DNA from 4 places in the Escherichia albertii genome. Region 2 is predicted to be linked to each of the others. Evidence: predicted binding sites of a transcription regulator. Region 2 holds the regulator's gene; each other region holds the start of a gene.
What was found. The regulator Fur, encoded in region 2, represses iron uptake genes when iron is present. The targets are predictions, from matches to a motif close to ATAATAATGAGAACNACTATCAA.
Positions count from the first base shown of each region.

Region 1: feoA (ferrous iron transporter A) is a predicted target of Fur. The motif match lies at 5,072-5,094, and genes of this name have one in related genera.
Region 3: exbB (tol-pal system-associated acyl-CoA thioesterase) is a predicted target of Fur. The motif match lies at 2,441-2,463, and genes of this name have one in related genera.
Region 4: fes (enterochelin esterase) is a predicted target of Fur. The motif match lies at 6,217-6,239, and genes of this name have one in related genera.

Region 1 covers NZ_CP117568.1:2,535,863-2,544,113, reverse strand. The annotation lists gene nfuA (Fe-S biogenesis protein NfuA) at 1-203, opposite strand, end outside; gene gntX (DNA utilization protein GntX) at 262-945, opposite strand; gene bioH (pimeloyl-ACP methyl ester esterase BioH) at 983-1,753, shown strand; partial or broken gene PS053_RS23170 (Rpn family recombination-promoting nuclease/putative transposase) at 1,857-2,027, opposite strand; gene feoC ([Fe-S]-dependent transcriptional repressor FeoC) at 2,146-2,382, opposite strand; gene feoB (Fe(2+) transporter permease subunit FeoB) at 2,393-4,714, opposite strand; gene feoA (ferrous iron transporter A) at 4,731-4,958, opposite strand; gene PS053_RS12415 (Tex family protein) at 5,461-7,782, opposite strand; gene greB (transcription elongation factor GreB) at 7,879-8,251, opposite strand, start outside.
Region 2 covers NZ_CP117568.1:4,393,824-4,402,074, forward strand. The annotation lists gene glnS (glutamine--tRNA ligase) at 1-1,577, shown strand, start outside; gene chiP (chitoporin ChiP) at 2,032-3,438, shown strand; gene PS053_RS21150 (ChiQ/YbfN family lipoprotein) at 3,488-3,820, shown strand; gene fur (ferric iron uptake transcriptional regulator) at 3,919-4,365, opposite strand; gene uof (fur leader peptide) at 4,358-4,444, opposite strand; gene fldA (flavodoxin FldA) at 4,654-5,184, opposite strand; gene ybfE (LexA regulated protein) at 5,324-5,617, opposite strand; gene ybfF (esterase) at 5,757-6,521, opposite strand; gene seqA (replication initiation negative regulator SeqA) at 6,706-7,251, shown strand; gene pgm (phosphoglucomutase (alpha-D-glucose-1,6-bisphosphate-dependent)) at 7,280-8,251, shown strand, end outside.
Region 3 covers NZ_CP117568.1:2,161,560-2,169,810, forward strand. The annotation lists gene gpr (L-glyceraldehyde 3-phosphate reductase) at 1-945, shown strand, start outside; gene exbD (TonB system transport protein ExbD) at 1,213-1,638, opposite strand; gene exbB (tol-pal system-associated acyl-CoA thioesterase) at 1,645-2,379, opposite strand; gene metC (cystathionine beta-lyase) at 2,631-3,818, shown strand; gene yghB (DedA family general envelope maintenance protein YghB) at 3,958-4,617, shown strand; gene yqhC (DNA-binding transcriptional regulator YqhC) at 4,656-5,555, opposite strand; gene yqhD (alcohol dehydrogenase) at 5,750-6,913, shown strand; gene dkgA (2,5-didehydrogluconate reductase DkgA) at 7,018-7,845, shown strand; gene PS053_RS10500 (DASS family sodium-coupled anion symporter) at 8,029-8,251, shown strand, end outside.
Region 4 covers NZ_CP117568.1:4,287,952-4,296,202, reverse strand. The annotation lists gene wzz(fepE) (LPS O-antigen length regulator Wzz(fepE)) at 1-642, opposite strand, end outside; gene entF (enterobactin non-ribosomal peptide synthetase EntF) at 859-4,740, opposite strand; gene PS053_RS20645 (MbtH family protein) at 4,737-4,955, opposite strand; gene fes (enterochelin esterase) at 4,958-6,160, opposite strand; gene fepA (siderophore enterobactin receptor FepA) at 6,402-8,251, shown strand, end outside.

The DNA of each region.
Region 1 (8,251 bases), 1.9 Mb from region 2:
AACTCATCAACATACGCGGTCAGCAGGTCAAATTTCAGGGCGGTGTCGGTCGCTTCTACGGCGTCCGGCGGACAATAAGAAACACCGCATTCAGCGTTAGGCGTGCCGGGATTGATCACAAATACGCGGATTTGTGTCCCTTCTTCCTGGTTTGCCAGCAGTTTGGCAAAGTGCGCTTGTGCAGCATCGGAAATACGGATCATAGTAATGGCCTAATAGTTGACTATTTTAGTTGGTTATAATACGCCCATCATCGAGGCTCTACAAGGTTCGACAAAGGCACCAGACCTGGACAGTTGCCGCACCATTGCGTAAAAGCAACTGCGCAATCTCTGCGACGGTACTTCCGGTGGTGACGACATCATCCACAATCACCATATGGAGACCTTGCACGGGCAATTCAAGGCGAAAGGCATTTTTCAGGTTGCGCTTGCGCAGGCGGGCGTTGAGAAAATGCTGAGTTGCTGTGGCTCTTGTACGCGTGACGGCTTCGCTATCCCATTGACAGTGCAGCCAGTGCGATAACGGTTGGCAAAGCAAATCGCTCTGATTAAACCCCCGTCGCCAGTGCCGATGTCGCCACAACGGTACGCTGACGAGGCGATCCGGTAGTTGCAGCCCGCTGGTCCGGCGGGCGTGTAAGACCGCCAGTAGTAACAGACGCGAAAGCGCGCTGGCGATTTCACTGCGCTGCGAAAATTTAAGCTGATGGATGAGTGGGCTTAAGGGCGGCGTATAGCTGGATACGGTGATCAGACGCTGCCACGGCGGCGGTTTTTTCAGGCAGCGGCCACAGGGGAGAGCGATGTGTGCCGTTGGTAACCCGCACTGCGGGCACAGCATTTCATGTTTATGTGCGGCATGTGAGCAGACCGAACAAATTCCCCAATGGCCTAGCGCCAGCGGCATTCGGCATAGCCAGCATAATCCAGGTACTGTTAGCATATGTTCATCCTTGTTAGTCAAAAGAGAACAATAGCGGATGAATAACATCTGGTGGCAGACCAAAGGTCAGGGGAATGTTCATCTTGTGCTGTTGCACGGATGGGGATTGAATGCCGAAGTGTGGCGTTGCATAGACGAGGAACTTAGCTCGCATTTTACGTTGCATCTTGTTGATCTCCCCGGTTTCGGGCGCAGCCAGGGATTCGGCGCCATGTCGCTTGCCGACATGGCGGAAGTCGTGCTGCAGCAGGCACCAGATAACGCCATCTGGCTGGGCTGGAGTCTGGGCGGGCTGGTGGCAAGCCAAATTGCGTTGACCCATCCTGAGCGTGTCCAGGCACTGGTCACCGTGGCGTCGTCGCCGTGCTTCAGCGCTCGCGAAGAGTGGCCGGGGATAAAACCGGATGTGCTGGCGGGCTTCCAGCAGCAGCTCAGTGAAGATTTTCAACGGACGGTGGAACGGTTCCTTGCACTACAAACCATGGGTACAGAAACGGCACGCCAGGATGCACGAGCGCTGAAGAAAACCGTGCTGGCATTACCGATGCCGGAGGTTGAAGTACTCAATGGCGGACTGGAAATTCTGAAAATGGTCGATCTCCGTCAACCGCTGAAAAATGTACAAATGCCGTTTTTGCGATTGTATGGGTATCTTGATGGTCTGGTACCGCGCAAAGTGGTGCCGATGCTGGATGAACTCTGGCCTCACAGCGAGTCATACATCTTCGCCAAAGCGGCCCATGCACCGTTTATTTCGCATCCAGACGAGTTTTGTCAACAGTTGGTGGCGTTGAAGCAGAGGGTGTAGGCAGTATTTGAAATAGCGAGGCAAAAATCTACTGACTCGTCGCAACCAACTCGTCTTCTGACCGCCCGGTAAAGTGTATGATGCCCGCAAGAGGGACTCTGGATTGCAGCATTCTTTTGGCGATATCCAGGGTTTCCATGCGTCGGTCCAATAAATAACTAATCAGGTAACCAATAAGGTATTTCATCGACCACAACACGTCGGAATAGCTTTCACGCAGATCGTCATCAATAAAACTGCTCGACTCCAGTTTGAGTGTTTTCATCCCTGCGAGACGCCTTCAGAGGAACTTATGCTCTGCTGCAAGAGTTGCATTTTTATGGAAAGCGACACGCAAAAAAGCCCGGTAGCAAACGCATACCGGGCTTTTCAAAACAGGCGATGGAACAAGGTTAACGCAATGCCCACCACTCGCGCAGACAGGCTTTGCCTTCCGGGCAGCTTTTGCAACTGCCGGAGAGACAGCCATCAGGTTCTTCCTGAATTCGCACGGCTTTGCCCATACTTTCCAGTTGTTGCAGCATGGCGTTAATCATCGGCTGCGGGGTGTTCAGCGTCTGGCTAATCTGGGCCGCGTCCATACGGCCCCGTAACGCCAGCAAATCACGCACCTGAATGAGCGAAGCCATTGCTGTGTCCTTAGTGGCAATCGCCAGTGGTGCTGGCAGCGCAGCAACTGCTTACTGATTTGCGCGTTGCCAGCAGTTCGATATCTACCCGGCTACGCGCGCGGCGCAGCAGGCCGATGACCGCGATGTTAAACAGAACAACCGCCAGAATGCACACCAGACTGTAGGTTGGGTGCTGGCTGTAGCTGGCGACCTGATAGAACAGGGTGGCGAGTGAGTAAGCGATATTCAGCCCCCACAGAATGGAGAAGCCCATCCAGCCACGGCTGGATTCACGAGCGATAGCCCCCATCACCGAGATGCACGGAACATACAGCAGGACAAAAATCAGATAACTGTATGCTGCTGCCGCGCTGCCGAATTTCTCATCCATCACGCCCATTGCCCCGGTGCCCATTTCGCCGTCGCCTTTGCTGGCTTCAATCGGGTTCGCCAGTACGCTAAGGCTGAAGGTATCTTTCAGGCTTTGCCAGGTTTCATCTACTGCGCCTGACAGCTCTTCTCCGAGGTTAAATTCTGCTGGATTGAATTCTTCATCCTGAATATTTTCCGCGGTGTAGAGGGTATTGAGCGTACCCACCACCACTTCTTTCGCCATGGCGCCCGTAAACAGGCCAACCGTTGCCTGCCAGTTATCTTCATGTACGCCAATTGGCTTGAAGACCGGGGTAATCACACGGCTGACAGAGGCCAGCGCCGAGTCGTTAATGTTGTCGACGATTTTCCCGCTCAGTGAGAAGCTGTTGAAGGCGCTAAGGAAAACGCTGACGACGATGATCACTTTACCTGCACGCAGAACAAAGCCTTTCAGGCGCTGCCAGGTCTGGATAATCAGACTTTTAACGTGCGGTACGTGGTAGACAGGCAGTTCCATCACAAACGGCGTCGCTTCGCCGCGCATGATGGTGTATTTGAGCATCAGCCCCGTCAGCACTGCCATCACAATACCGATAACGTACAGTGAGAATACCGCCAGTGCGCCATTCTGCCCGAAGAAGGCGGCCGCAAATACCGCGAAGATGGCCAGACGCGCGCCGCAGGACATAAACGGCGCCATCATGATGGTCATCAGGCGTTCACGCGGGGCATCAAGAGTTCGTGCCCCCATCACCGACGGTACGTTACAGCCAAAACCGACGATCAACGGTACAAAGGATTTTCCCGGCAAGCCCAGCGCCTGCATCAGACGGTCCATTACAAACGCCGCACGCGCCATATACCCGGAGTCCTCAAGGAAGGAGAGGAACAGGTACATCATGCCAATCTGCGGCACCAACGGCAGCACGGTGTTAATACCGCCGCCAAGCCCCTGGGCGAGGAAGATAGTCAGCCAGTCCGGGAAGTGGAGTGTGTAGCCAATCCACTGAATACCATGTACAAACAGCGCCACAGAACCGACATCAAACAGTGGCTGTAATGCGCCGCCGATGTTGATGGCAAGCAGGAACATCAGGTACATGACGAACAGGAAAATCGGCAGACCGAGGAAACGGTTAAGCACGATTTTATCCACCGCGGTAGTAAAACGGCTGGGTTCTGCCGTCAGAGTGTTGCTTACCACATCACAGATAGCTGCAATGCACTGGTAGCGAGCATCAGCAATGTGCAATGCCGGATCGTCCATTTCATTACGCAGACGGGCGAGGGCGGCATCCAGATGCTGCGACGCTTCACCGGCATAGGCACGGCTGTAAATATCGCCTTCCAGCATTTGTAGGCCCAGCCAGTGACGGTGTTTAAGCGGGATGTCAGACGGCATCACTTTTGCCAGCGCGTCAGCTTCATTGATGAGCGGCTGAGCATAATGCACCAGCTCCACATCCTCGTTGGCTTTATAGCGATCGACCGCCAGTTTCAGTGCTTCAATTCCTCGACCACGAGTGGAGACCAGTGGGATCACCGGGCAACCAAGACGTGCTGCCAGCGCATCAATGTCAATGCGAATATTTTGCTTTTCGGCAATATCGAGCATGTTTAGCGCCACAATGCACGGAATGCCGAGTTCCAGCAGTTGCAGCGTCAGGTAAAGGTTACGCTCAAGGTTTGAAGCGTCTACCACGTTAATCAGCAGATCGGCGTCGCCGCTCAAAATGTAGTGACAGGCGATTTGCTCATCCAGTGAGGTCTGCGATGAGATAGTGGTTAGAGAGTAGGTGCCTGGTAGGTCCACCAGTGTGACCTGATGATCGGTGGTGGAGAACAGCCCCTCTTTACGTTCGACGGTCACGCCAGCCCAGTTTCCCACGCGCTGACGTGCGCCAGTGAGCTGGTTAAATAAGGTGGTCTTGCCAGAGTTTGGATTACCAATTAAGCCAATGGTTAATTTTTTCATTGTTGTTATCACCGTATTAACAGGAAACAGCTTCCACTTCTAATAAGGCCAGATCTTTTTTCCGTAATACCAGGCTCACACGACGAGTTTCGATATGAATGGGGTCGCCGAGTGGCGCGACACGCACCACATTAAAAGAAGAGCCGGGTAACATGCCAAGAGAAAGCAGCTTCTGACGATATGCCGGGCTGATTTCACGGGAAAAGCCAGTGATTTTCCACGCAGTATCTGGAGTGTATTGCATAGGTGCCTACTTGTTTCTCATTAACTGGATAACTACCTCATGGGGCGTTTGACAGCGACATGAGACCAGATGATTTGCCAACGAAGGGGAGAGATTAAATAATCAACAGCACAATGATAATGAGAATGGTTTCTATCAGCAATACTTAAAATGTGTGCGAATGTTGGTTTAGATAATAATCTGACTCAATGTTGATGTGGCTCAAGGTTATATCTGGGTAGAGATATAATTCGGATAGCGAATTATTATGGCTGTTCAATGTTTTGTTAATGTTTTAATTGTTAATGTTGTGATAAATATTGACGAAATGTTGTGTGAGTTTGGCTGTGGAATAAAAATGCCGGAGATATCAGATTGCTGACAAAGTGCGTTTTGTCCTGCCAGATGCGGCATGAACGCCTTATCGAGCCTACGATTTCGCACAAATTTAAATAACAATGATTGAACCGTAGGCCCGATAAGCTTGCGCATCGGGCAAATTTACGTTTGCCCATCAGAGCGATTAACGTTTTTTCCCCATTGCCGCTGCCAGCGCATCCATCATTGCGCTATTACCGGCAGGTTGTGCATCACGACCGCGCGGTTTGGTTGCCGGGCGGTTGTTTTGCGGGCGATCGTTACCACCGCCGCGACGGACGTTGGTTTCACCTGGTTGCTCGTCCAGACGCATGGTCAGCGCGATACGTTTACGCTGAAGATCTACCTCCAGTACTTTCACCTTCACAATATCGCCCGCTTTCACCACGGTGTGCGGATCTTCCACAAACTTATTCGACAAGGAAGAGATGTGAACCAGGCCGTCCTGATGCACGCCGATATCGACAAATGCGCCAAAGTTAGTGACGTTGGTGACTGCGCCTTCCAGAATCATGCCCGGTTGTAAGTCGTTCATCGTCTCGACGCCATCAGCAAACTGGGCTGTTTTAAATTCTGGACGCGGATCGCGACCTGGCTTTTCCAGTTCTTTGATGATGTCAGTCACCGTCGGTACACCGAACTTCTCATCGGTGAAATCCGAGGCTTTCAGGTTACGCAGTTCGCTGCTGTTGCCCATCAGATCTTTCAGCGCCTGTTGCGTTGCCGCCAGAATGCGTTCCACCACCGGATAGGCTTCCGGGTGAACGGTGGAGGCGTCCAGTGGGTTATCGCCGTGGTTAATACGCAGGAAGCCCGCACACTGTTCGAAGGCTTTTGGCCCCAGACGGCTCACTTTTAACAGTTGTTGACGGTTTTTGAATAGCCCGTTCTCATCGCGCCAGGCCACGATGTTTTGCGCCATCATACGCGTCAGGCCAGCCACGCGAGTTAACAGCGGAACGGATGCCGTGTTGAGATCGACGCCAACGGCGTTTACACAATCTTCCACTACCGCATCCAGCTTGCGGGCCAGTTGCGTCTGGCTGACGTCATGCTGGTACTGACCCACGCCGATAGATTTCGGATCGATTTTTACCAGCTCTGCCAGTGGATCCTGCAAACGGCGGGCGATAGATACTGCGCCACGCAGAGAAACATCGAGATCCGGGAATTCCTGCGCCGCCAGTTCGGAAGCGGAGTAAACTGATGCGCCTGCTTCGCTGACGATCACTTTCTGCGCAGTGACTTTCGGGAACTGTTTCTGTACGTCGAGATAGAAACGTTCTGTCTCGCGGGAAGCCGTACCGTTGCCGATCGCCACCAGTTCGACATTATGCTTTTCACACAGTGCGGCAACGGTCATCGCCGCTTTTGCGGCCTGCCCGGTGTGTGGATAAATGGTATCGGTCGCCACCAGTTTGCCGGTCGCATCGACTACCGCCACTTTGACGCCGGTACGCAGACCCGGATCGAGGCCCATTGTCGCACGCAGCCCGGCAGGAGCGGCCATCAGCAGATCGTGCAGGTTACGGGCAAAAACGTTAATCGCTTCATCTTCCGCACGTTCGCGCACGGTGCCCATCAACTCGGTTTCCAGATGCATCAGCACCTTGATGCGCCAGGTCCAGCTCACCACGCCTTTGCGCCAGCTATCTGCCGGAGCATTGTTCAGGCGCAGGCCGAGGTGATCGATGATGATTTGTTCGCAATAGCTCTCTTTCGGCGGCTCGTCGAACTGCGGATCGGCATTTAGCGAAAGCTGGAGTACGCCTTCGTTACGACCACGGAACATCGCCAGCGCGCGGTGAGAAGGCACCGTTGACAGCGGTTCGTGATGATCGAAATAATCGCGGAATTTCGCGCCTTCCTCTTCTTTACCACTCACTACAGTCGAGACGAGATGCGCGTTTTTCCATAGATAATCACGCACTTTCGCCAGCAGAGCGGCATCTTCCGCGAAGCGTTCCATCAGGATATAGCGCGCGCCGTCCAGCGCGGCTTTGGTATCTGCCACGCCTTTATCGGCATCAATAAATTGTGCGGCGGCGACTTCCGGCGTATGTGATGGATCGTTCCACAACAGGTCAGCCAGTGGTTCAAGGCCTGCTTCAATGGCGATTTGTCCACGGGTACGGCGTTTGGGTTTGTAGGGCAGATAGAGGTCTTCGAGTTCGGTTTTGCTCAAGGTGGCGTTGATGGCATTCGCCAGTTCGTTGGTGAGTTTACCTTGTTCGGAAATGGATTTGAGGATCGCCTGACGTCTCTCTTCCAGTTCGCGCAGGTAGCTCAGACGTGTTTCCAGATTACGCAATTGCGTGTCATCCAGACCGCCAGTGATTTCCTTACGATAGCGTGCGATAAACGGCACGGTATTTCCTTCGTCAAGCAGGCGAACGGCAGCGTCAACTTGTTCCGGGCGAGCCTGAATTTCACCCGCAATAATGCGGCAGAACGAATCATTCATCATGGTTTGAGTTCATCTATTCGGATCAAAAATCAGGGGATAGTTATACGGATTGGCTGGCAAAAATGCCAGCCAAAGGCAGGAGGTTAAGATTCTTCTTTACGGTTTCACGTATTCGATGGCATTAACGTACCAACTCGCCTCTCCGGCTGGGGTATTCACTATTGCCAGATCGCCCACCTCTTTTTTCAGCAACGCGCGGGCCATCGGGGAATCAATAGAGATGTAGTCCTTACGGCCAAAGATTTCATCGTAGCCAACAATACGGAAACGGTGAGTTACGCCATCGTCATTTTCAATCTCTACCCACGCGCCAAAAAAGACTTTGCCTTCCTGCTGTGGGGAGTAATCGACGATTTTGAGATTTTCCATGCATTTAGTGAGATAGCGCACACGGCGGTCGATTTCACGCAGGCGCTTTTTATTATACTGATAGTCAGCATTTTCGCTTCGGTCGCCCAGACTTGCGGCC
Region 2 (8,251 bases):
CCCGTTTCCCGCCGGAGCCGAATGGCTATCTGCATATTGGTCATGCGAAATCTATCTGCCTGAACTTTGGGATCGCCCAGGACTATAAAGGTCAGTGCAACCTGCGTTTCGACGACACTAACCCGGTAAAAGAAGATATCGAGTACGTTGAGTCGATCAAAAACGACGTTGAGTGGTTAGGTTTTCACTGGTCTGGTAACGTCCGTTACTCCTCTGATTATTTTGATCAACTCCACGCCTATGCGATCGAATTGATTAATAAAGGCCTGGCATATGTCGATGAGCTGACGCCAGAGCAGATTCGCGAATACCGTGGCACCCTGACGCAGCCGGGTAAAAACAGCCCGTACCGCGATCGTAGTGTTGAAGAGAACCTGGCGCTGTTCGAAAAAATGCGCACCGGTGGTTTTGAAGAAGGTAAAGCCTGCCTGCGCGCGAAAATCGACATGGCGTCGCCGTTTATCGTGATGCGCGATCCGGTGCTGTACCGCATTAAATTTGCTGAACACCACCAGACCGGCAACAAGTGGTGCATCTACCCGATGTACGACTTCACTCACTGCATCAGCGATGCGCTGGAAGGTATTACACACTCCCTGTGTACGCTGGAGTTCCAGGACAACCGTCGTCTGTACGACTGGGTTCTGGACAACATCACCATTCCTGTTCATCCGCGCCAGTACGAATTTTCGCGTCTGAATCTGGAATACACCGTGATGTCCAAGCGTAAGCTGAACCAGTTGGTGACCGACAAGCACGTAGAAGGCTGGGATGACCCGCGTATGCCGACCATTTCCGGTCTGCGTCGTCGTGGTTACACTGCGGCTTCTATTCGTGAGTTCTGCAAACGCATCGGCGTGACCAAGCAGGACAACACCATTGAGATGGCGTCGCTGGAATCCTGCATCCGCGAAGATCTCAACGAAAACGCCCCGCGCGCAATGGCGGTTATCGATCCGGTGAAACTGGTTATCGAAAACTATCAGGGCGAAGGCGAAATGGTCACCATGCCGAACCATCCGAACAAACCGGAAATGGGTAGCCGTCAGGTGCCGTTTAGCGGTGAGATTTGGATCGATCGCGCAGATTTCCGCGAAGAAGCCAACAAGCAGTACAAGCGTCTGGTGCTGGGTAAAGAAGTGCGTCTGCGTAATGCTTACGTGATTAAAGCGGAACGCGTGGAGAAAGATGCCGAAGGCAATATCACCACCATCTTCTGTACCTACGATGCCGATACTTTAAGCAAAGATCCGGCAGATGGTCGTAAAGTGAAAGGCGTTATCCACTGGGTAAGCGCGGCACATGCGCTGCCAGTTGAAATTCGCCTGTACGACCGTCTGTTCAGTGTACCGAACCCAGGGGCTGCGGATGATTTCCTGTCGGTGATTAACCCGGAATCGCTGGTGATCAAACAGGGCTTTGCTGAACCGTCGCTGAAAGATGCGGTAGCGGGTAAAGCATTCCAGTTTGAGCGTGAAGGTTACTTCTGCCTCGACAGTCGCCATTCCACTACGGAGAAACCGGTATTTAACCGCACCGTGGGTCTGCGTGATACCTGGGCGAAAGTCGGCATGTAATTTGAAGTATTCATAGGCCGGATAGGGCGTTTACGCCGTATCCGGCATGAACAAAACGCACTTTATCAACAATCCAAAACGCCGCGTTCTGCGGCGTTTTCTCTATTTTTCCTCGCAAATTAATACCGTGTCGTTATTTATTCATAAATAAAATTAGCAACTAATGATATATACATGTTGAAAATGTTATTGCCTTAATTCAACGTAAATCCTCGTATTTCCCTCTATATACTTTTTTATAACGAACTTAAGCCTTGTAACAAAAAACATCAAAATATGTGCGGTTGCTCATGTTCTTACATTCTCGTTACAGAAAGAGATTGATAATTCGCGTCGCGAAAAATAGTCTGTCCCTGTAGTCGGCGAGACCTTTCTCAACGCTACTTTTTTAATTTTTATTTTTTTCGCTGTTCACCTTTGGTGCAGCAATTTATACGTCAAAGAGGATTAACCCATGCGTACGTTTAGTGGCAAACGTAGTACGCTGGCGCTGGCTATTGCCGGTGTTACAGCAATGTCGGGCTTTGTGGCAATGCCAGAGGCTCGCGCCGAAGGATTCTTCGAAGATTCAACCTTAACCGGCGGTATCTATTACTGGCAGCGTGAACGTGACCGTAAAGATGTTACCGACGGCGACAAATACAAAACCAACCTTTCTCACTCCACCTGGAACGCTAATCTCGATTTTCAGTCTGGCTATGCCGCTGATATGTTCGGTCTGGATATTGCCGCGTTTACAGCGATTGAAATGGCGGAAAACGGCGACAGCTCTCACCCGAACGAAATCGCGTTTTCAAAAAGTAATAAAGCCTATGACGAAGACTGGTCCGGCGATAAAAGCGGTATAAGTCTGTATAAAGCGGCGGCTAAATTTAAATACGGTCCGGTGTGGGCGAGGGCAGGTTACATTCAGCCAACTGGTCAAACGCTGTTAGCGCCGCACTGGAGTTTTATGCCAGGCACCTATCAGGGGGCGGAAGCTGGGGCTAATTTTGATTATGGCGATGCTGGTGCGTTGAGTTTCTCTTACATGTGGACCAACGAATATAAAGCGCCGTGGCATCTGGAAATGGATGAGTTTTATCAGAACGATAAAACCACCAAAGTCGACTATCTGCACTCCCTTGGCGCGAAGTACGACTTCAAAAATAATTTCGTACTGGAAGCGGCGTTTGGTCAGGCGGAAGGCTATATCGATCAGTATTTTGCTAAAGCCAGCTACAAATTTGATATCGCCGGTAGCCCGTTAACCACCAGCTACCAGTTCTACGGTACACGCGACAAAGTTGACGATCGCAGCGTCAACGATCTTTATGACGGTACAGCATGGTTGCAGGCGTTGACCTTTGGCTACCGGGCGGCTGATGTCGTCGATTTACGTCTGGAAGGCACCTGGGTTAAAGCCGACGGTCAGCAGGGATACTTCCTGCAACGTATGACTCCAACCTATGCTTCCTCTAATGGTCGCCTGGATATCTGGTGGGATAACCGTTCTGACTTTAACGCCAACGGTGAAAAAGCGGTCTTCTTCGGCGCGATGTATGACCTGAAAAACTGGAATCTTCCTGGCTTCGCCATCGGCGCTTCTTATGTTTACGCATGGGATGCTAAACCCGCGACCTGGCAGAGTAACCCGGATGCGTACTACGACAAGAACCGGACTATTGAAGAGTCTGCGTACAGCCTGGATGCGGTCTACACCATTCAGGACGGTCGAGCCAAAGGCACGATGTTCAAACTGCACTTCACCGAATACGACAACCACTCCGACATCCCAAGTTGGGGTGGTGGTTACGGCAACATCTTCCAGGATGAGCGTGACGTGAAATTTATGGTGATCGCACCGTTCACTATCTTCTGATGCCAGACGCGGCAGGCATTTTGCCTGCCGCCCGTTTGAGGAGTTCGCTATGAAAAAATTAATTCTCATCGCCATAATGGCATCGGGGCTGGTGGCCTGCGCGCAGTCGACAGCACCAAAGGAAGATAGCCATCTGAAAGAAGCTTACAGCGCCTGTATCAATACCGCGCAAGGTTCGCCGGAAAAAATTGAAGCCTGTCAGAGCGTGTTAAACGTACTGAAGAAAGAGAAACAACATCAACAGTTTGCCGAACAAGAAAGTGTTCGCGTGCTGGATTATCAGCAGTGCATTCAGGCAACGCAAACCGGTAATGACCAGGCGGTGAAAGCCGATTGCGATAAGGTCTGGCAGGAAATTCGCAGTAATAACGCTACGCAGTAAAAACTGAAAAGCGAGGGCTGTCACTCTCGCTTTTTCTTGTTTCCCTTGTATCAAAAAGCCAACCCGCAGGTTGGCTTTTCTCGTTCGTTCAGGCTGGCTTATTTGCCTTCGTGCGCATGCTCATCTTCGCGGCAATCGCCTTCGGCGCAGTGACCGTAAAGATAGAGGCTATGGTTAGTCAGGCGAATGCCATGTTTCGCGGCGATTTCACGTTGACGCGCTTCGATGGAATCATCACTAAATTCGATAACCTTGCCGCAGTCGAGGCAGATCAGGTGATCGTGGTGGTGTTGCTGGGTCAGTTCAAATACGGATTTGCCGCCTTCAAAATTGTGGCGGGTGACGATACCTGCGTCGTCAAACTGGTTCAGTACGCGGTATACCGTAGCCAGACCAATTTCTTCACCCATATCGATCAGACGTTTGTACAAATCTTCCGCACTGACGTGATGGTTGTCCGGCTCCTGAAGAACTTCCAGGATTTTCAAGCGTGGAAGCGTTACTTTCAGGCCAGCTTTCTTTAGGGCGGTATTGTTATCAGTCATGCGGAATCTGTCCTGTTACTAAGCGGTTCACTTCATTAGAAGAAGTGACAGAATTTGCTCTTGAGATAATGCGTATCATTATAGAATTGCCACGCCTAAATGAAAACTACAAGTCCCTGGCAAATATTGTTAATAAAAACGTGGCACAGCTTACACTTATATCGGCAAGGCCACTTGAATACCGGGACATTGTACAGGTACAACGGCAAAAGTTACAAATTTGTAGCAATTATTTCGATTGGCATTACCTATTAATACGGCGTAGATATTGGTCTACGCCGCATCACATCAGGCATTGATAATTTCGTCGAGATGTAACTCTTCAGAAATTTGTTTTACCCATTTTTCTACGCGCTCGGCGGTCAGTTCCGGTTGACGGTCTTCGTCGATAGCCAGACCGACGAAGTGGTCATCATCTACCAGACCTTTCGATGCTTCGAAATGGTAGCCGGCAGTTGGCCAGTGACCGACGATAGTCGCGCCGCGCGGTTCGATGATGTCGCGGATGGTGCCTAACGCATCGCAGAAATATTCTGCGTAATCTTCCTGGTCGCCACAACCAAACAGCGCAACCAGTTTACCATTGAAATCAATCTCTTCGAGAGTTGGGAAAAAATCGTCCCAGTCACATTGCGCTTCGCCGTAGTACCAGGTTGGAATGCCCAGCAGCAGAATGTCATACGCTTCCAGATCTTCTTTGCTGCTTTTTGCAATGTCATGGACATCGGCAACGTCTTTACCAAGCTGTTTTTGAATCATTTTTGCGATATTTTCGGTATTACCGGTGTCGCTGCCGAAAAAGATGCCAGTGATAGCCATGAGTGAAATAACCTCTTGAAACTTATTGAAATGGGGGTGGTAAATTGCCCACGGATAAAGGCAATCATAGCAGAACAGGCAGTCTTGCGGAATCAGCAAACTTGCAGGACTGCACACTGTGCTACACGAAAATGGAAATTTAAACGATGCCCTGGCTGCGCAGCGCTGCCAACTGCTGCATCAATATCTCTTCGATCAGTTCGCTACGACTCATATTACGCGATTCTGCCAGCTCGTTCAGCGCCTCGACAGCCTCCGTGTTCAGCTTCAGTTCGACACGCTTAAGACCACGTACTTTGTCGCGTTTTAGCTGGTTGCGCTTATTAATACGCAGCTGTTCATCGCGCGAAAGCGGATTGGTTTTCGGTCGTCCCGGTCGACGCTCGTGCGCGAACAGATCTAATGTCGTACGGTCCGTTTGTTCTTTGGCCATGATCTTGGTGACTTCGGGGGAAACAATCAGCCAGGCGCTTGCCCGGATGGATAGCGCGCCATAATACAACAGCGTGAGGAGTCTCGCCAACGCCCACGCGCGGAAAGCCGCGCGGGCGCTGGGTTTTTAATCAGTTATGCTAATCATTGAGATAGCGACGGATGGCGCGCAACACCGCATCCGGTTTTTCTGCGTGTACCCAGTGACCCGCGCCTGCAATCACATGCGCCCGTGCCTGTGGAAATTGTGCCAGTAAATCAGCTCGATACTGTTCGGTGACATACGGCGAGTTGCCGCCAGGAATAAACAGCGCAGGGTGGTCCCACGCCGGAATTTTCTCCCAGCCAACAATATGTGGATATTGATCCCACAGTACCGGCACATTAAAGCGCCATTCGCCATCAACGTAAGATTTCAGCAGAAACTGAATGACTCCTTCTTCATTCAGATGCTGGCGCATCACTGCCGCTGCCTGCTGGCGTGTTTGCGCGTCGGATTCACTGACCGCATTGATGGCCGCGAAAATCTCATCGTGACGGCGTACGTGATAGTTGACCGGCGCGATATCAATCGCCACCAGTTTATCGATGCGATCGGGAGCCAGTGCAGTGAGCGCCATTACCGCTTTACCGCCCATTGAGTGACCAATAAATGTCGCCTTATCGATCTGCAACGCATCCAGGGTATCAACAAGATCCTGGGCCATCGCCGGGTAATTCATCACCGGATCTCTCAGCGAAAGACCATGGTTACGCATATCAACCTGGATGATATTGTGATCGTCTATCAGATCGCGAGCCAGTACGCCAAGATTGTCGAGGCTGCCAAACAGGCCATGGACGAGGACAATGGGAGAATTATTGTGCTGGTTTTGTGCAGTTTGCGCGCGGATATTCAATTTCATGGCAAAGTTCTTTTTTTCGCTCTGTCGGGTTAGGGTATTATGTTGACCATTGTGCCACAGGGCTGCAACAAATACGGGTTACTCCGATTTTTTCTGCATGCCAGGCTTGACGCTATCCGCTGCCGGGATTTATTCGTATACTCCCGGCAACTTGTATTCAGCTAAGACACCGCACTGGATTAAGATGAAAACGATTGAAGTTGATGATGAACTCTATAGCTATATTGCCAGCCACACTAAGCATATCGGCGAGAGCGCATCCGACATTTTACGGCGCATGTTGAAATTTTCCGCCGCATCACAGCCTGTTGCTCCGGTGACGAAAGAGGTTCGCGTTGCGTCACCTGCTATCGTCGAAGCGAAGCCGGTCAAAACGATTAAAGATAAAGTTCGCGCCATGCGTGAACTTCTGCTTTCGGACGAATACGCCGAGCAAAAACGCGCGGTAAATCGCTTTATGCTGCTGTTGTCTACACTATATTCTCTTGACGCCCAGGCGTTTGCCGAAGCAACGGAGTCGTTGCATGGCCGCACGCGCGTTTACTTTGCGGCAGATGAGCAAACGCTACTGAAAAATGGTAATCAGACCAAACCGAAACACGTGGCAGGCACGCCGTATTGGGTGATCACCAACACGAACACTGGCCGTAAATGCAGCATGATCGAACATATCATGCAGTCGATGCAATTCCCGGCGGAATTGATTGAGAAGGTTTGCGGGACAATTTAAAACAACGTTGCAGACAAAGGACAAAGCAATGGCAATCCACAATCGTGCAGGCCAACCTGCACAACAGAGTGATTTGATTAATGTCGCCCAACTGACGGCGCAATACTATGTACTGAAACCAGAAGCAGGGAATGCTGAACACGCGGTGAAATTCGGGACCTCCGGTCACCGTGGCAGTGCAGCGCGCCATAGCTTTAACGAGCCGCACATTCTGGCGATAGCCCAGGCGATTGCCGAAGAACGTGCGAAAAACGGCATCACTGGCCCTTGCTACGTGGGTAAAGATACCCATGCTCTGTCTGAACCTGCGTTCATTTCCGTCCTGGAAGTACTGGCAGCAAACGGTGTTGATGTCATTGTGCAGGAAAACAATGGCTTTACACCGACGCCTGCCGTTTCCAATGCCATTCTGGTTCACAACAAAAAAGGTGGCCCACTGGCAGATGGTATTGTGATTACGCCGTCCCATAACCCGCCGGAAGATGGTGGTATCAAATACAACCCGCCAAATGGCGGTCCGGCTGATACCAACGTCACCAAAGTGGTGGAAGACAGAGCCAACGCACTGCTGGCGGACGGCCTGAAAGGCGTGAAGCGTATCTCCCTCGACGAAGCGATGGCGTCCGGTCATGTGAGAGAACAGGATCTGGTGCAGCCATTTGTGGAAGGCCTGGCGGATATCGTTGATATGGCCGCGATTCAGAAAGCAGGTTTAACGCTGGGTGTCGATCCGCTGGGGGGGTCCGGTATCGAATACTGGAAACGTATTGGCGAGTATTACAATCTCAACCTGACCATCGTTAACGATCAGGTTGATCAAACCTTCCGCTTTATGCACCTCGACAAAGATGGCGCGATCCGTATGGATTGCTCCTCTGAATGTGCGATGGCGGGCCTGCTGGCGCTGCGTGATAAGTTCGATCTGGCGTTTGCTAACGACCCGGATTATGACCGTCACGGTATTGTCACTCCGGCTGGGTTGATGAACCCGAACCATTAT
Region 3 (8,251 bases), 2.2 Mb from region 2:
TGGCACAATTTCGGCCACGTAAACACACTGGAAACACAGCGCGCGATACTGCGCAGAGCCTTTGATTCAGGTATCACCCACTTCGATTTAGCCAACAATTACGGACCGCCTCCAGGCAGTGCGGAAGAGAACTTTGGTCGTTTGCTACGAGAGGATTTTGCCGCTTATCGTGATGAGCTGATTATCTCCACCAAAGCAGGATACGATATGTGGCCCGGCCCATATGGCTCTGGAGGCTCGCGTAAATACCTGCTCGCCAGCCTCGATCAAAGTCTGAAACGCATGGGACTGGAATACGTTGATATTTTTTATTCTCACCGCGTTGATGAGAATACGCCAATGGAAGAAACCGCCTCAGCGCTGGCGCATGCAGTGCAAAGCGGTAAGGCGCTATATGTCGGGATCTCGTCTTACTCTCCAGAGCGCACCCAAAAAATGGTCGAGTTGCTACGCGAGTGGAAAATTCCTCTGTTAATTCATCAGCCTTCGTACAATCTACTGAATCGTTGGGTAGATAAAAGCGGTCTGCTGGATACTCTGGAAACTCATGGCGTGGGATGTATCGCCTTTACCCCTCTGGCCCAGGGATTGCTGACCGGAAAATATCTCAACGGTATTCCAGAAGATTCAAGGATGCATCGCGAAGGTCACCAAGTCCGCGGACTGACGCCGGGAATGCTTACCGAAGTCAATCTCAACAGTCTGCGGTTATTGAATGAAATGGCGCAACGGCGCGGTCAGTCGATGGCGCAAATGGCCTTAAGCTGGCTACTCAAAGATGAACGCGTCACATCAGTTCTGATTGGCGCCAGCCGCCCGGAACAGGTAGAGGAGAATGTGCAGGCGATAAATAATCTGACATTTAGCGCCGAAGAACTGGCGCAGATTGACCAACATATCGCCGATGGCGAACTGAATCTGTGGCAGGCATCATCGGACAAATAGCGCAATGATGCGGGTACGAGAGTTGTGCCCGCCAACAAGTCGTAATGATAAATCGGGCATTTGGCGATGTTGCCGTATCTGTGTGCGGCAGCGAACATTCAGGCTGAAAAAATGCCCGGCTGTGAAAAACAACCGGGCATCATCGTACGTTTAACTCTTGCCAGATGCGACATTAGCGCCTTACCCAGCCGACAAATTCGTGAAAATTCAATATATCACGATATATCTTGTAGGCCTGATAAGTGTGGCGCATCAGGCAATTATGCTTTACTTCGCTTTGGCGGTTTCTTCGCCAACCAGACCTATCTTCAGGTAACCCGCCTGATGCAACGAATCCATTACCTTCATCAACGTCTCGTAATCGACGGTCTTGTCAGCACGAAAGAAGATAGTAGTATCTTTTTTGCCTTCCGTTAACGCATTCAGCGCCGTGATCATGGTTTCATCGGTGACCGGATCATTACCGATAAACATCGATTTATCTGCCTTCACCGACAGATAAACCGGCTTTTCCGGGCGCGGCTGCGGCGTACTGGTAGAAGCAGGCAAGTTCACCTTCACATCTACCGTCGCTAATGGCGCCGCCACCATAAAGATAATCAGCAGAACCAACATCACGTCGATAAACGGCGTCACGTTGATATCGTGCATTTCGCCATTATCGTCGAGGTTTTCGTTAAGATGCATTGCCATTGAGCATTACCCTGCACGTAATTTTTGTGCGACACGTACCGGATGCGCCGCGGCGCTGGCTTCCAGATCCAGGTCACGACTTTGCAGCAACAGAACCTGCGCTGCGACATCGCCCAGCATCGCTTTAAAGCCGCCAATCTGACGTGCAAATACGTTATAGATAACGACCGCCGGAATCGCAGCCACCAGACCGATTGCCGTTGCCAACAGAGCCTCTGCGATACCCGGCGCAACCACCGCCAGGTTGGTAGTCTGCGTTTGCGCAATACCGATAAAGCTGTTCATGATGCCCCAGACCGTACCAAACAAGCCCACAAACGGCGAAATCGCACCGATGGTTGCAAGGTAGCCATTACCACGGCCCATTTGGCGACCTACTGCGGCGACCCGACGCTCAAGGCGGAAACTGGTACGCTCTTTAATACCTTCGTTATCATCGCTGCCTTCTGACAGTTCCAGCTCATTTTGCGCTTCATTGAGCAAATGCAGACTTAAGCTTTTGCTACCAAAATCAGCAGCGATATCGTTGGCCTGGTTTAAGGAGCGAGCTTCAGCCAGCATTTGCTGTTCGCGCTTAAGACGGCGCTTCTGGTTGAAGAACTCAACGCTCTTACTGAAGAAGATTGCCCAGGTGACGACGGAGGCCAAAATCAGCCCGATCATCACACACTTAACAACAATATCGGCGTGCTGATACATACCCCAGACGGAAAGATCCGTCTGCATTAAATTATTACCCACTGTGTATCTCCAGGACGCAAGTCACAAAATCTGCGCATAATAATATCAAAACGACGTCGAATTGATAGTCGTTCTCATTACTATTTGCATACTGCCGTAGCTTTGCTTTCTTTTCCTTGCGTTTACGCAGTAAAAAAGCCACCCGCATGTCATTTGCGAAAATTTTCTTCTTTGTGCCAATTCTTCAGGATGCGCATGACAACATTCATGCTAATTTAGACATCCAGACGTATAAAATCAGGCATCTCAACATGGCAGACAAACAACTTGATACTCAGCTGGTGAACGCAGGACGCAGCAAAAAATACACTCTTGGTGCGGTGAATAGCGTGATTCAGCGCGCTTCTTCGCTGGTTTTCGACAGCGTGGAAGCGAAAAAGCACGCAACACATAATCGTGCTAATGGCGAATTGTTCTATGGAAGGCGTGGAACGTTAACCCACTTCTCACTGCAAGAGGCGATGTGCGAGCTGGAAGGCGGCGCAGGATGTGTGCTGTTTCCTTGCGGTGCCGCGGCTGTTGCTAATTCCATTCTTGCCTTTGTCGAACAGGGCGATCATGTGTTGATGACCAATACCGCCTACGAACCGAGTCAGGATTTCTGTAGCAAAATCCTCAGTAAATTAGGGGTGACGACATCATGGTTTGATCCGCTGGTTGGTGCGGATATTGTTAAGCATCTACAGCCAAATACCAAAGTGGTTTTTCTGGAATCACCAGGCTCCATCACCATGGAAGTCCACGACGTTCCGGCGATTGTTGTCGCCGTGCGCCGCATGCTGCCGGACGCCATCATTATGATCGATAACACCTGGGCTGCTGGCGTACTGTTCAAAGCTCTGGATTTTGGCATTGATGTTTCCATACAGGCGGGAACAAAGTATTTGGTCGGTCACTCAGACGCGATGATCGGCACAGCGGTTTGCAATGCCCGCTGCTGGGAGCAACTGCGAGAAAATGCCTATCTGATGGGGCAGATGGTCGACGCCGATACCGCCTATATGACCAGCCGCGGCTTGCGAACGTTAGGCGTGCGTCTACGTCAACATCATGAAAGTAGCCTGAAAGTCGCCGAATGGCTGGCGGCGCATCCTCAGGTCGAACGGGTTAACCATCCAGCTCTGCCTGGAAGTAAAGGGCATGAATTCTGGAAACGAGACTTTACAGGCAGCAGCGGGCTATTCTCATTCGTGCTCAATAAAAAACTGAGTAACGAAGAGTTAGCGAACTATCTGGATAACTTCAGTTTATTCAGCATGGCTTACTCATGGGGCGGTTATGAATCGTTAATCCTCGCAAACCAGCCGGAGCATCTCGCCGCCATCCGTCCGCAAGGTAAGCTCGATTTTAGCGGTACGTTGATTCGCCTGCATATTGGTCTGGAAAACGTCGATGATTTGATTGCCGATCTGGACGCGGGCTTCGCGCGAATTGTGTAACATTGCAAGCTTTGGACAATTTTGCAGACATTTTATTGTGAAAAGTCTTAAATTGTTGCGTCCGGGATCAAGGCGTCCTGGACGATTCAGGAGTACAATAGGCAGATAAAGGCTAAAACGCTGTTCCACAGGAAAGTCCATGGCTGTTATTCAAGATATTATCACTGCGCTCTGGCAACACGACTTCACTGCACTGGCTGATCCCCATATTGTTAGCGTTGTTTACTTTGTCATGTTTGCCACGTTGTTTTTAGAAAACGGTTTGTTGCCGGCCTCATTTTTGCCAGGCGACAGCTTGTTGATACTGGCAGGTGCATTGATTGCCCAGGGGGTTATGGATTTTCTTCCAACCATCACGATCCTGACTGCCGCAGCCAGTCTGGGCTGCTGGTTAAGCTATATTCAGGGACGCTGGTTAGGCAATACTAAAACGGTGAAAGGCTGGCTGGCGCAGCTTCCGGCTAAATATCACCAGCGCGCCACTTGTATGTTTGACCGCCACGGTTTGCTGGCGCTGCTGGCGGGGCGTTTTCTCGCATTCGTGCGCACACTGCTGCCAACGATGGCGGGCATCTCCGGGCTACCAAATCGTCGATTCCAGTTTTTTAACTGGTTGAGCGGTTTGCTGTGGGTATGTGTCGTCACCAGTTTTGGCTATGCCTTAAGCATGATCCCGTTTGTTAAACGCCATGAAGATCAGGTAATGACATTCCTGATGATTCTGCCGATTGCCCTGTTAACCGCAGGTCTGCTGGGCACACTGTTTGTAGTGATTAAAAAGAAATACTGCAACGTCTGACGTTTTACTCCGTTCCCGGCCCACGGGCCGGGAACGCATCAATTCCCCTGCATCATCCGCATTCTTGCCGCATCTTCCCCTGGCGTCACGCCAAAGTAACGTTTGAACTCACGACTGAACTGCGATGCGCTCTCATACCCCACGCGCATCGCCGCCGCGCTGGCCTTCATGCCATCGTGGATAATCATCATCCGCGCCTTATGCAGACGGTAATTTTTCAGATACTGCAACGGCGAGGTACTGGTGACAGACTTAAAATTATGGTGGAACGCCGAAACGCTCATGTTGGCTTCTGCTGCCAGTTGCTCAACGCTTAAATTTTCGGTGTATTTATTCTCAATCCGTTTCAGCACACGACTTATCAGGCTGAAATGCGTCTGGCGACTTACCAGCGCCAGTAACGAACCGCCGCAAGGTCCGGTCAGCACGTAGTACAGAATTTCGCGGATAATCTGTTTACCGAGAATGCGCGCATCCAGTGGTCGCTCCATCACATCCAGTAACCGCTCTGCCGCGCATAAAATCTCTTCTGACAACGTGGCGGAGTTTATGCCGCTGGCTGCCGTTGATGGCTGAAAACGTTCATCTTCGCCAATGTCCATCAACAATTCCTGTAACTGCAACATATCGACATTAAGACGCAAGCCTGCCAACGGCACCTCCGGCGTGGCATAGGTTTCGCACTCAAACGGTAATGGTACCGTCAGCAACAGATATTCATTGGCGTCATAACGAAACACGCGCTCATTGATATAACCAACTTTATGCCCGGAAAAGAGGATTATGATGCCAGGATCGTACATCACTGGCGTACGTGCGCCAGGCGTCTCACCATACAACAAGCGCACATTGGGCAACAGTTCTGATAAATTATTTTCTTTATTTTTCAGACTATTAATTTTATCCGTCAACAGACGGCAAATTTCTTCACGTTTCATATCGCGTAATTTCTTAGGAATAATACGGCAATTTGATTGTGCGCAATTTTGTACCATTTCTCCAGCACTCTGGAGAAATAGGCAAGACATTGGCAGAAATGAGCATTGAGAGCCCCGGCGCTGGAGACCACAATAAAAAACATCAGGCAGACTGACCTCTGCACTCATATTGACCCAGTAAAGGGAGCCAAAAAATGAACAACTTTAATCTGCACACCCCAACCCGCATTCTGTTTGGTAAAGGCGCTATCGCTGGCTTACGCGAACAAATTCCTCACGATGCTCGTGTATTGATTACCTACGGCGGCGGCAGCGTGAAAAAAACAGGCGTCCTCGCTCAAGTGCTGGATGCGCTGAAAGGAATGGACGTACTGGAGTTTGGGGGTATCGAACCCAACCCGGCTTATGAAACGCTGATGAACGCCGTAAAATTGGTTCGCGAGAAAAAAGTCACTTTCCTGCTGGCCGTTGGCGGCGGTTCTGTACTGGACGGCACCAAATTTATCGCCGCTGCTGCCAACTACCCGGAAAACATCGATCCGTGGCACATCCTGCAAACGGGCGGTAAAGAGATTAAAAGCGCCATTCCAATGGGCTGCGTACTAACGCTGCCAGCGACGGGTTCAGAATCTAACGCAGGCGCAGTTATCTCCCGTAAAACCACTGGCGACAAGCAGGCGTTCCATTCTGCCCACGTTCAACCAGTATTTGCCGTGCTCGACCCGGTTTATACCTACACCCTGCCGCCGCGTCAGGTGGCTAACGGCGTAGTGGACGCCTTTGTACACACGGTGGAACAGTATGTAACCAAACCGGTTGATGCAAAAATTCAGGACCGCTTCGCAGAAGGCATTTTGCTGACGCTGATTGAAGACGGCCCGAAAGCCCTGAAAGAGCCAGAAAACTACGATGTACGCGCTAACGTCATGTGGGCGGCGACTCAGGCACTGAACGGTTTGATTGGCGCAGGCGTACCGCAGGACTGGGCAACACATATGCTGGGGCATGAACTGACGGCGATGCACGGTCTGGATCACGCGCAAACGCTGGCTATCGTCCTGCCTGCGCTGTGGAACGAAAAACGCGACGCCAAACGCGCTAAACTGTTGCAATATGCAGAACGCGTCTGGAACATCACCGAAGGTTCTGACGACGAGCGTATTGATGCCGCAATTGCCGCCACCCGCAACTTCTTCGAGCAATTAGGCGTACCGACCCACCTCTCCGACTATGGTCTGGACGGTAGCTCCATTCCGGCATTGCTGAAGAAACTGGAAGAGCACGGCATGACCCAACTGGGTGAAAATCATGACATTACGCTGGATGTCAGCCGCCGCATTTACGAAGCCGCCCGCTAAGCTTTTTACGCCTCAAACTTTCGTTTTTGGGCATTTCGTCCAGACTTAAGTTCACAACACCTCACCGGAGCCTGCTCCGGTGAGTTCATATAAAGGAGGAACGTATGGCTAATCCAACCGTTATTAAGCTACAGGATGGCAATGTCATGCCCCAGCTGGGACTGGGCGTCTGGCAAGCAAGTAATGAGGAAGTTATCACCGCCATTCAAAAAGCGTTAGAAGTGGGTTACCGCTCAATTGATACCGCGGCGGCCTATAAGAACGAAGAAGGCGTCGGCAAAGCCCTGAAAAATACCGCACTAAACAGAGAAGAGCTGTTCATCACCACCAAACTGTGGAACGACGACCACAAACGCCCCCGCGAAGCCCTGCTCGACAGCCTGAAAAAGTTACAACTTGATTATATCGATCTCTACTTAATGCACTGGCCTGTTCCGGCTATCGATCACTATGTGGAAGCCTGGAAAGGCATGATCGAGTTGCAAAAAGAGGGATTAATCAAAAGCATCGGCGTCTGTAACTTCCAGATCCACCACCTGCAACGCCTGATTGATGAAACGGGTATAGCGCCTGTTATCAACCAAATCGAACTTCACCCGCTGATGCAGCAACGTCAATTGCATGCCTGGAACGCTACGCACAAGATTCAGACTGAATCATGGAGTCCATTGGCCCAGGGCGGAAAAGGCGTTTTTGACCAGAAAGTCATTCGTGAACTGGCGGATAAGTACGGCAAAACCCCGGCGCAAATTGTCATCCGCTGGCATCTGGATAACGGTCTGGTGGTGATCCCGAAATCGGTCACGCCTTCACGTATTGCCGAAAACTTTGATGTCTGGGATTTCCGTCTGGACAAAGACGAACTTGGCGAAATTGCCAAACTCGATCAAGGCAAACGCCTCGGTCCAGATCCAGACCAGTTCGGCGGTTAACACCTCTCCAGGCCCGGTATTCCTGCCGGGCTTTATTTTCGAAATATTAAGAAACAATTAGTCCCTGAGCGTCAGTGTATTTTTTCCGTATATACGTGCAGCATTACCGCCAAATAATCACATAATTACTCATAATTATTATATTTAATACATTTATATTCATATAAATTATAGGTGTTAACTATGGCGGAAGAAAAGTCTCAGGGCGTCAAATGGCTCCCATTAATTTTTATTGTTCTTATTTCTGGAGGTTTGTGGCAAATTTCCCCACCTTCTGGTCTTAGCGGGCCGGCCTGGCATTCAGCGATTATTTTTGTCGCGACCATTGCATCAATTGTGGCAAAGGTTCTTCCCATCGGCGCTGTAGGTATTATCGGTATCACCATCTTTGCTCTTGCCTACGCAG
Region 4 (8,251 bases), 110 kb from region 2:
TCTGATTTCCAGTTTATTACGCACATTTTCTATCGATTCTTTCACCACAATAGCGGAAATATAGTCGATATATCCCTCTAACACCGTTTGCGCTTCCTCAGCAGTTGGTGCGGTGAAACTCAATGTCCAGGAGGTATACAGACTGGGTTCATCTTTTTTCTTACTGGCATTGTCATCGACGGCTTGCATTTTTTCGCTTAATGCGACAATAGCCCGATGCAAGTCGAGTTCATCGATGTTCGCCTCTTTTAACTGATCCATGACATAAGGAGAAGAACGAAGATACTCTTCTAACAAACTCACTGACTGAAATTTCTTAACAAAAAGATTAAATACACCGCCGCGATCGATATTTACATCAAGATCCAGGACACGCAGGTTGATGAAGGTTTTCTCCAGATCCTGCCACTGAATGGGTTCTGCGGGGGTGATGACCGCTGAGCTGGTCCATTTTTGCGGCAAAAGAAAAGAAACCAGTAAGCCTGCACAGGCAAAGGCAAAAACTACAGCAATAACCTGTTTTTTGGCGTGCCACAAAACATCGATAAGATTCAGTAAATCAATTTCATTATTACTGGGCGGCGTCAGATGATAATCGGAAAAATGAGAGTCGCTTTCCTGCTTAATATTCAGTGTTGACATGCGGTATAACCTGAAAATGAGTCCAATAGGGGTAAATCTCCACGGCGCACACTTTATCAGTTGGTGAGAATTATCCGAAGCTGAACTTTGTAAATTCCTCTCACTGAATGCAATATTAAGAATATTTCCAGACAAACACCCCTTTAATTATAAATTTAACAAATAACAAAACCCATAATCATTTATTATGATTATGGGTTTGCAAGCAATATCACATTATTTATTCAGCGCTGCGCGAATAATTGGACCAATTTTTTCAAACGCCACTGCTGAGATAATATCAACGTGTGCACAGTCCTGAGGATAAATATCCAACTCTGCAATCCACGGCGCCCAGACACGTTCGGGATTCACGCCTTCCTGAACCGTACGCTCGGCAACAAACAACGTTGCTTTGCCATCAAATGGTACGCTATGGGCCGTTGTTAGCAGGCGCACAGCATCCGCGTAATTACCTTCAATGGTAGTGAACAGTTCTGTGGAGGCATAGTCCTGCTGAGCGGCAAGAAACGCCTCGCGCTCACGGTTAATTTCCGCCAGGACCTCCGGGTCCAGACCGTTAGCTTCTTTTTCGTGCCAGTTTTGCGTTTCCGGCGGCCAGGTATCCAGCAAGCCAAGAAATGCCACCTGTTCGCCACGAGCACGCAACCGCGCCGCAATTCCCAGCGCCAGCGAGCCACCCAACGAATATCCCAGCAGGTAATAAGGGCCGTGTGGCTGTTGTTGCAGCAACGTTGCAAGATGCCCTTCGCATACTTCATCCAGATTCGTCGCAGTTTGCATGAGACCATTGGGACGCGGCGACTGAATGCCAATAATCGACCATTGTGGATCGAGATAACGCGAGAGCACGCTAAACTGCCAGGCAAAACCGGACGCCGGATGGAAACAAAACAGCGTCGGCCCCTTGCTTTCACGCAATGGCAGGAGCGTTTCAAATCCCAGACGGTGGGCACTCTCCTCTTCACCATCAATAACTGTTGCCAGTTTTGCCACCGTTGACGCCACCATCACCTGCCCCGGCGTCACCTGACGGGCAAACTGTCGGCTAAGCTGTGCCGCCAGTTTCATTGCCAGTAGTGAATGACCGCCAAGAGCGAAGAAATCAGCATCAGCGTCCTGCACGTCACAACCCAGTAATGACGAGAACGCCCCGGCGATAATCGTTTCACTGCCCGCTTTCGGCGCACGTCCCGGCGTTTGTGCTTTCAGTTCCGGCAACGGTAACGCTTTGCGATCCAGCTTACCATTAGCGCTAAGCGGCAACTGTGGAAGTTGCAGCAGCACTACCGGCACCATATGCGGCGGCAGCGTTTCGCGAAGCTGCGCCTGCAACGCCGGAATATCCAGCGGCAAACCGGATTGCGACACCAGATACCCTACCAACTGGCGCGCATCACCACCAGTGGCTGCCGCCTGGTTAATGACACAAGCGTGGGTAACGGCCTGTTCAACATCTGGCAACGCCTGCATCACGCGGTCGATTTCGCCCAGTTCAATCCGCTGACCGCGAATTTTTAGCTGATCGTCACTGCGCCCGAGGTACTCCACCGCGCCATTTTCCAGCCAGCGCGCCACGTCCCCGGTACGGTACATCCGCTCACCTGGAGCGAACGGATCGGCAATAAAGCGGCTTGCTGTCAGATCGGGGCGCCCAAGGTAGCCCTGCGCCAGTTGAATGCCGGTGAGATAGAGGTCACCTGCCACACCCGGCGGCACTGGATGCATCATCGCATCAAGAATACGCAAACCCGTATTCCACACAGGATAACCAATCGGCACACTGCTGCCGCGTACCGCCGCCAGTTCAGCACCAAAGGCCGGATGCCAACTGACATCTACCGCCGCTTCCGTCGGACCATACAGGTTATGTAATGGCGCGTTGGTTAACTGTTGCCATTCACGGCATAAATCGGTCGGTAACGCTTCACCACTACAGAACACCTGTTTCAACGTCGCGCAACATTGGCGAGCGGTTTCTGGCGTCAGCGAAGCAACAAACGCCGCCAGCATTGAGGGAACAAAGTGCGTGGTCGTTACGCCATATTCGGCAAAGAATTGCTGCATAGCGAGAGGATCGCGGTGCGCTTCCGGCGCGGCCATGACCAGTTTCGCCCCGGCAATAAACGGCCAGAAAAACTCCCATACCGAGACATCAAAACTACACGGTGTTTTTTGAGCAACGACATCTTCGCCTGTGAGCGAGTAGTGGTTTTGCATCCATAACAGGCGGTTAACGATGGCCTTCTGCCCGACCATCACGCCTTTCGGCCTGCCGGTGGAGCCAGAGGTGAAGATGATATAAGCCGTGTGGTACGGTTGTGAAAGTTGCAGCGGCGCGCTGCCCTGTGGGGTAAGCGGGGCGTTATAGCAAAGACTGGTTAAATTGGGGATATCGCGAAAACGAGGTAGTTGCTCGTCAGTGGTAATTAACAGCGACGGACGCGCATCTTCCAGCATCATTTTCAGGCGATCGTCCGGGTAGCCCGTATCCAGCGGTAACCAGGCGGCCCCTGCTTCAACAATGGCGTGCAGCGCCAAAGTCAAAAAGACCGAGCGCGGCAACGCCACTGCCACACTGTCGCCAGGTTTTACGCCACGCTCACGCAGTAAATTCGCCAGCGCCACCACCTGTTCGCGCATTTCCCGATAGCTAAACTGGTAATGCGCATCTGCCAGTGCCGGAGCATCCGGCGTTTTTGCCGCTTGTTCCGCCACCAGCGCGCTCAGCGTGGTTTCTGGAATCTCAACCTGAGTGGCGTTGATCTGCGCCAACTGGTCATATTCGTCTGGCAGCATAATATCGACATCACCACACAACAGCGCCGGGGTCGCGGCGAACTGGGCGATCAGCATTTTCAGGCGTTCAGCGTGCTGAATTAACGTTGGCTCATCGTAACGCTGTTTATTGGCGAGGATCTCAATACTCAAATCACCGTTTTCATCCGGGAACAGGGCCAGTTCAAGATCATTAACCGGACCGGTTGCCAGAGTGTGGGTTTGCGCCTGCACGCCCGGAATATCCAGTTGATAATCAAACACCTTGATATTGAGTACCGGACCGAACAGAGGTTCCTCTCCTGCCGCTCGCCCGCTGTCACGGACAATCTGTTCGGCATCGTAGCGTTGATGACGACGCATTTTTTTCAGTTGAGCCGCCAGGCGGGTTGCCAGTTGCGGCAACGTTTCTCGCGCTTCGATGTGAATCCCCAATGGCAAAACATTGAGCACCGGTCCGGTAGCCGTCAACGCCGCCGAGCCCATACGGCGCATAAAGATAAATCCGGCGGCATAGTCCATGCGGTTGCACAATCGCCCCAGCCACAATGCCGCCAGCGCGAGAGCTAAATCGGTACGTTGTACGGTCGGAAGTTGCGCTGCCAGTTGGCGGAATTCCCCGTCGGTAAATTCCAGTTTCAGGCGCAGAATATCTGCCGAGGCACTGCGCCCCGGTAAAGGTGCAGGCGAAAGTGACGCTGGCGGCGGTAGTTGACGACGTTGATCCGCCCAGAAAGTCGCATCACGCTGCCAGGCTTCGCTTTCGCGATATTGCTGGTACTCTTCCACTACATCAGTGAAAGAAGTAAACGGCGACGCAGGCGTAGGTTCGCCACGCAGCCAGGCGCAATAAATGTTGGCTATCTGACGGGTAATGGCCGGGAAACTGAAGCCATCGACCAGCAAATGGTGATAACGTTGATACCAGTACCAACGATTATCCTCCACCTGTATCAGTTGATGAAAGACCAGTGGTTTTCCACTATCGACGCGCAGATCTTGTTGCAAATCCGCCTGCATTAATGCCCGCGCAGTACCGTGCGGATCAATGTTGGTTCGCAGGTCGATAATTTCTGGCAGTTCGAACGTCTGCGCATCATCGACCCATTGCCAGACTTCGCCGTTATCTTCCGTAAAACGCATCCTCAGCGTATCTGCTTGCGCTAACCCGGCAACCACCGCGCGGGCCAGTAATGGCACATCAACATCTCCGGTTAACTCAACGTAATGCGCCACGCTCCAGGCAGAGGGTAAATCCGACAGTTTTTCTGCCATCCAGATGCCGGGTTGTGCGGCGACTAAAGGTAAATGCTGGCTCATTGCACCTCCTGCGGCTGGGTAAAATTCGCGGGCGTCAGAGTACGCCAGTGGGCTTCCAGCCACTGCTGGCAGAATTCTTGCGACTGAGGTTCACAAACGACCTCCCAGCCCGCTGGTAATACGCACGATTGCGGCCACAGGCTGAATTGCCCCTGTGCGTTGCGCAAAATGTAAAACGCCCCCTGTGGGTCATCAAAGGGATTACTGAATGCCATATTCAACTCCTGTCATAGGAAAGCGGTTGCCAGAGGTCAATGAGCCCCTGCATCAGCCCGCCGCGCCAACAAAGCGCATCATGTCCGCCGTCAACCTGACGCCAGAAAATGGATTCTTTTGTAGCTTGTAATTGCGTATACAGCGCCTGATTAGCCCGCAGGATCAGCGGTTCGCGAATCCCCGCTTCCAGAACAATACGCAAACCTTCGGCGCTAACTTCACCCGCTTTAAGTTGTTCAAGTAACACGCCCTCTTGCGGCCCGCCCCGGTGCGGCCACCAGAACGATCCCGATTGGCTTATCACACAGCCAAAACGTTCAGGCCAGTGCAGTCCGGCATACAGCGCGGAAAGCCCCCCAAAGCTTTGTCCGGCAACAACAGTACGATCGGCGCGATCGCTAAAAGGGGCGATGGTTTTCACCAGTGGCAATAATTCTTGCTGTACTGCCAGCCAGAAATCCGCATTACACGGCAGTTCGTGGGCACGGTGCGTGGTGTCGATGGCGTCGATCAACACATACACGGCGGGAGGAAGTTGCCGACGATGGGTCAGCGAAGTCAGCGCAGGCCAGACGGGCATACTTTGCGCCCAAAATTCGCCATCGAGCAAAACGGCCAGCGGACGCTCTTCTGCTGTTGCATCGCCGATGGTAAAAATCCATACACGGCGTGAATTTCCCAGACGTTCACTTTTCCAGGTAATTTCTTTAGCAGGCGTTTCTGGCGTTTGCGGGCAATCCCAACCCGGTTGCAGGAGCGCTTGCGGCATTTCGAGTGCGGAAACAGCGTGCCCTCTCCCCCCTTTCCAGCTTTGCGGATTCAACGGATCGGCTATCGCCTGAGGTAATAATTGCTGCCATCCTTCGCGTAATTCGAGGCGATCAGGGGATGGTGCAGAAAAAATGTCATCGCGTTCGGTGGGAATAAAGCAGTAGCTGCCGCGCCAGTTGGCATTGAGTTGCGTTGTCCACTGCCAGACATCGGTCCCTGCAATTCGCTGCATCGACTGGGGTTGGCTGTTCTGATGGTGATCGGTCACGCCAGTGATGTAGACCCATACGCGCTTTATCGTCGAGTGGTCTTCAGAACCTTGCGGATCACGCCACCAGAAAGTCACCTGATAAGTTTTATCATCAAAACGTTGCCATTCCGGGCCATGTTTCGACAGCCACCAGCTATCACTTCCCACCTTTAACGCCGCCACATCATAACCTTATGTTTATTGTGAATTTTTTTATTGATTGCAGAAATATATTGATAATACTATTGATAACTATTTGCATTTGCAATAGCGTATTGGCGCGCCATGTCAAGCGCGAACATTAATTAATCAACTGCACTGCGTGCCTTTCAGGATCAAAGGCTTTCGCGGTAGTGGGCGACATCAATCCAGCTTACGTCAATTTTGACCGTTGGAATTCGTGGCAAAAATGCAGGAAAAAACAATGAACAAGAAGATTCATTCCCTGGCCTTGTTGGTCAATCTGGGGATTTATGGGGTAGCCCTGCCAGCACTGGCAGAAGAGACAAGCGATAATGCCGTTTCACACGACGACACCATCGTGGTCACCGCCGCCGAGCAGAACTTGCAGGCGCCCGGCGTTTCGACCATCACCGCAGATGAAATCCGCAAAAACCCGGTAGCTCGCGATGTGTCGGAAATCATCCGTACCATGCCCGGCGTTAACCTGACCGGTAACTCCACCAGCGGTCAGCGCGGCAACAACCGCCAGATTGATATTCGCGGAATGGGTCCAGAAAACACCCTGATTTTGATTGACGGCAAACCGGTCAGTAGCCGTAACTCTGTGCGCCAGGGCTGGCGTGGCGAGCGCGATACCCGTGGTGATACTTCCTGGGTGCCGCCTGAAATGATTGAACGTATTGAAATTCTGCGTGGCCCGGCGGCGGCCCGTTATGGCAACGGCGCAGCAGGCGGCGTGGTTAACATCATCACCAAAAAAGGCAACGGCGAATGGCACGGTTCCTGGGACGCTTACTTCAATGCGCCAGAACATAAAGAGGAAGGCGCGACCAAACGCACCAACTTCAGCCTGACCGGTCCGTTGGGTGACGAATTCAGCTTCCGCTTATATGGCAACCTCGACAAAACCCAGGCCGATGCGTGGGATATTAACCAGGGACATCAGTCCGCACGTGCCGGAACCTACGCCACAACCTTACCTGCCGGACGCGAAGGGGTTATCAACAAAGATATTAACGGCGTCGTTCGCTGGGATTTCGCTCCACTACAATCGCTCGAACTGGAAGCCGGTTACAGCCGCCAGGGCAACCTGTATGCAGGCGATACCCAGAACACCAACTCCGACGCCTATACACGTTCGAAATATGGTGATGAAACCAACCGTCTGTATCGCCAGAACTACTCTCTGACCTGGAACGGCGGCTGGGATAACGGCGTAACCACCAGCAACTGGGTGCAGTACGAACACACCCGTAACTCGCGTATCCCGGAAGGTCTTGCGGGCGGCACCGAAGGGAAATTTAATGAAAAAGCGACGCAGGATTTTGTCGATATCGATCTCGATGATGTGATGCTGCACAGCGAAGTCAACCTGCCGATTGATTTCCTCGTTAACCAGACGCTGACGCTGGGTACAGAGTGGAATCAGCAGCGAATGAAGGATCTCAGTTCCAACACCCAGGCGCTGACAGGAAAGAATACAGGCGGAGCCATCGATGGTGTGAGTTCTACCGACCGTAGTCCGTATTCAAAAGCGGAAATATTCTCGCTGTTTGCGGAAAACAATATGGAGCTGACCGACAGCACCATCGTGACGCCGGGACTACGTTTTGATCATCACAGTATTGTCGGCAATAACTGGAGTCCGGCACTGAACGTGTCGCAAGGTTTAGGCGATGATTTTACCCTCAAAATGGGGATCGCCCGAGCTTACAAGGCACCAAGTCTGTACCAGACTAACCCAAACTATATTCTCTACAGTAAAGGACAGGGATGCTACGCCAGCGCGGGCGGCTGCTATCTGCAGGGTAACGATGACCTGAAAGCGGAAACCAGTATTAACAAAGAGATTGGTCTGGAGTTTAAACGCGACGGCTGGTTGGCAGGTGTGACCTGGTTCCGCAACGACTATCGCAATAAGATTGAAGCGGGCTATGTGGCTGTTGGGCAAAACGCGGCAGGCACCGATCTTTATCAATGGGATAACGTACCGAAAGCGGTGGTTGAAGGCTTTGAAGGATCGTTAAACGTCCCTGTTAGCGAAACAGTGATGTGGACTAACAACATCACTTATATGCTGAAGAGTGAAAA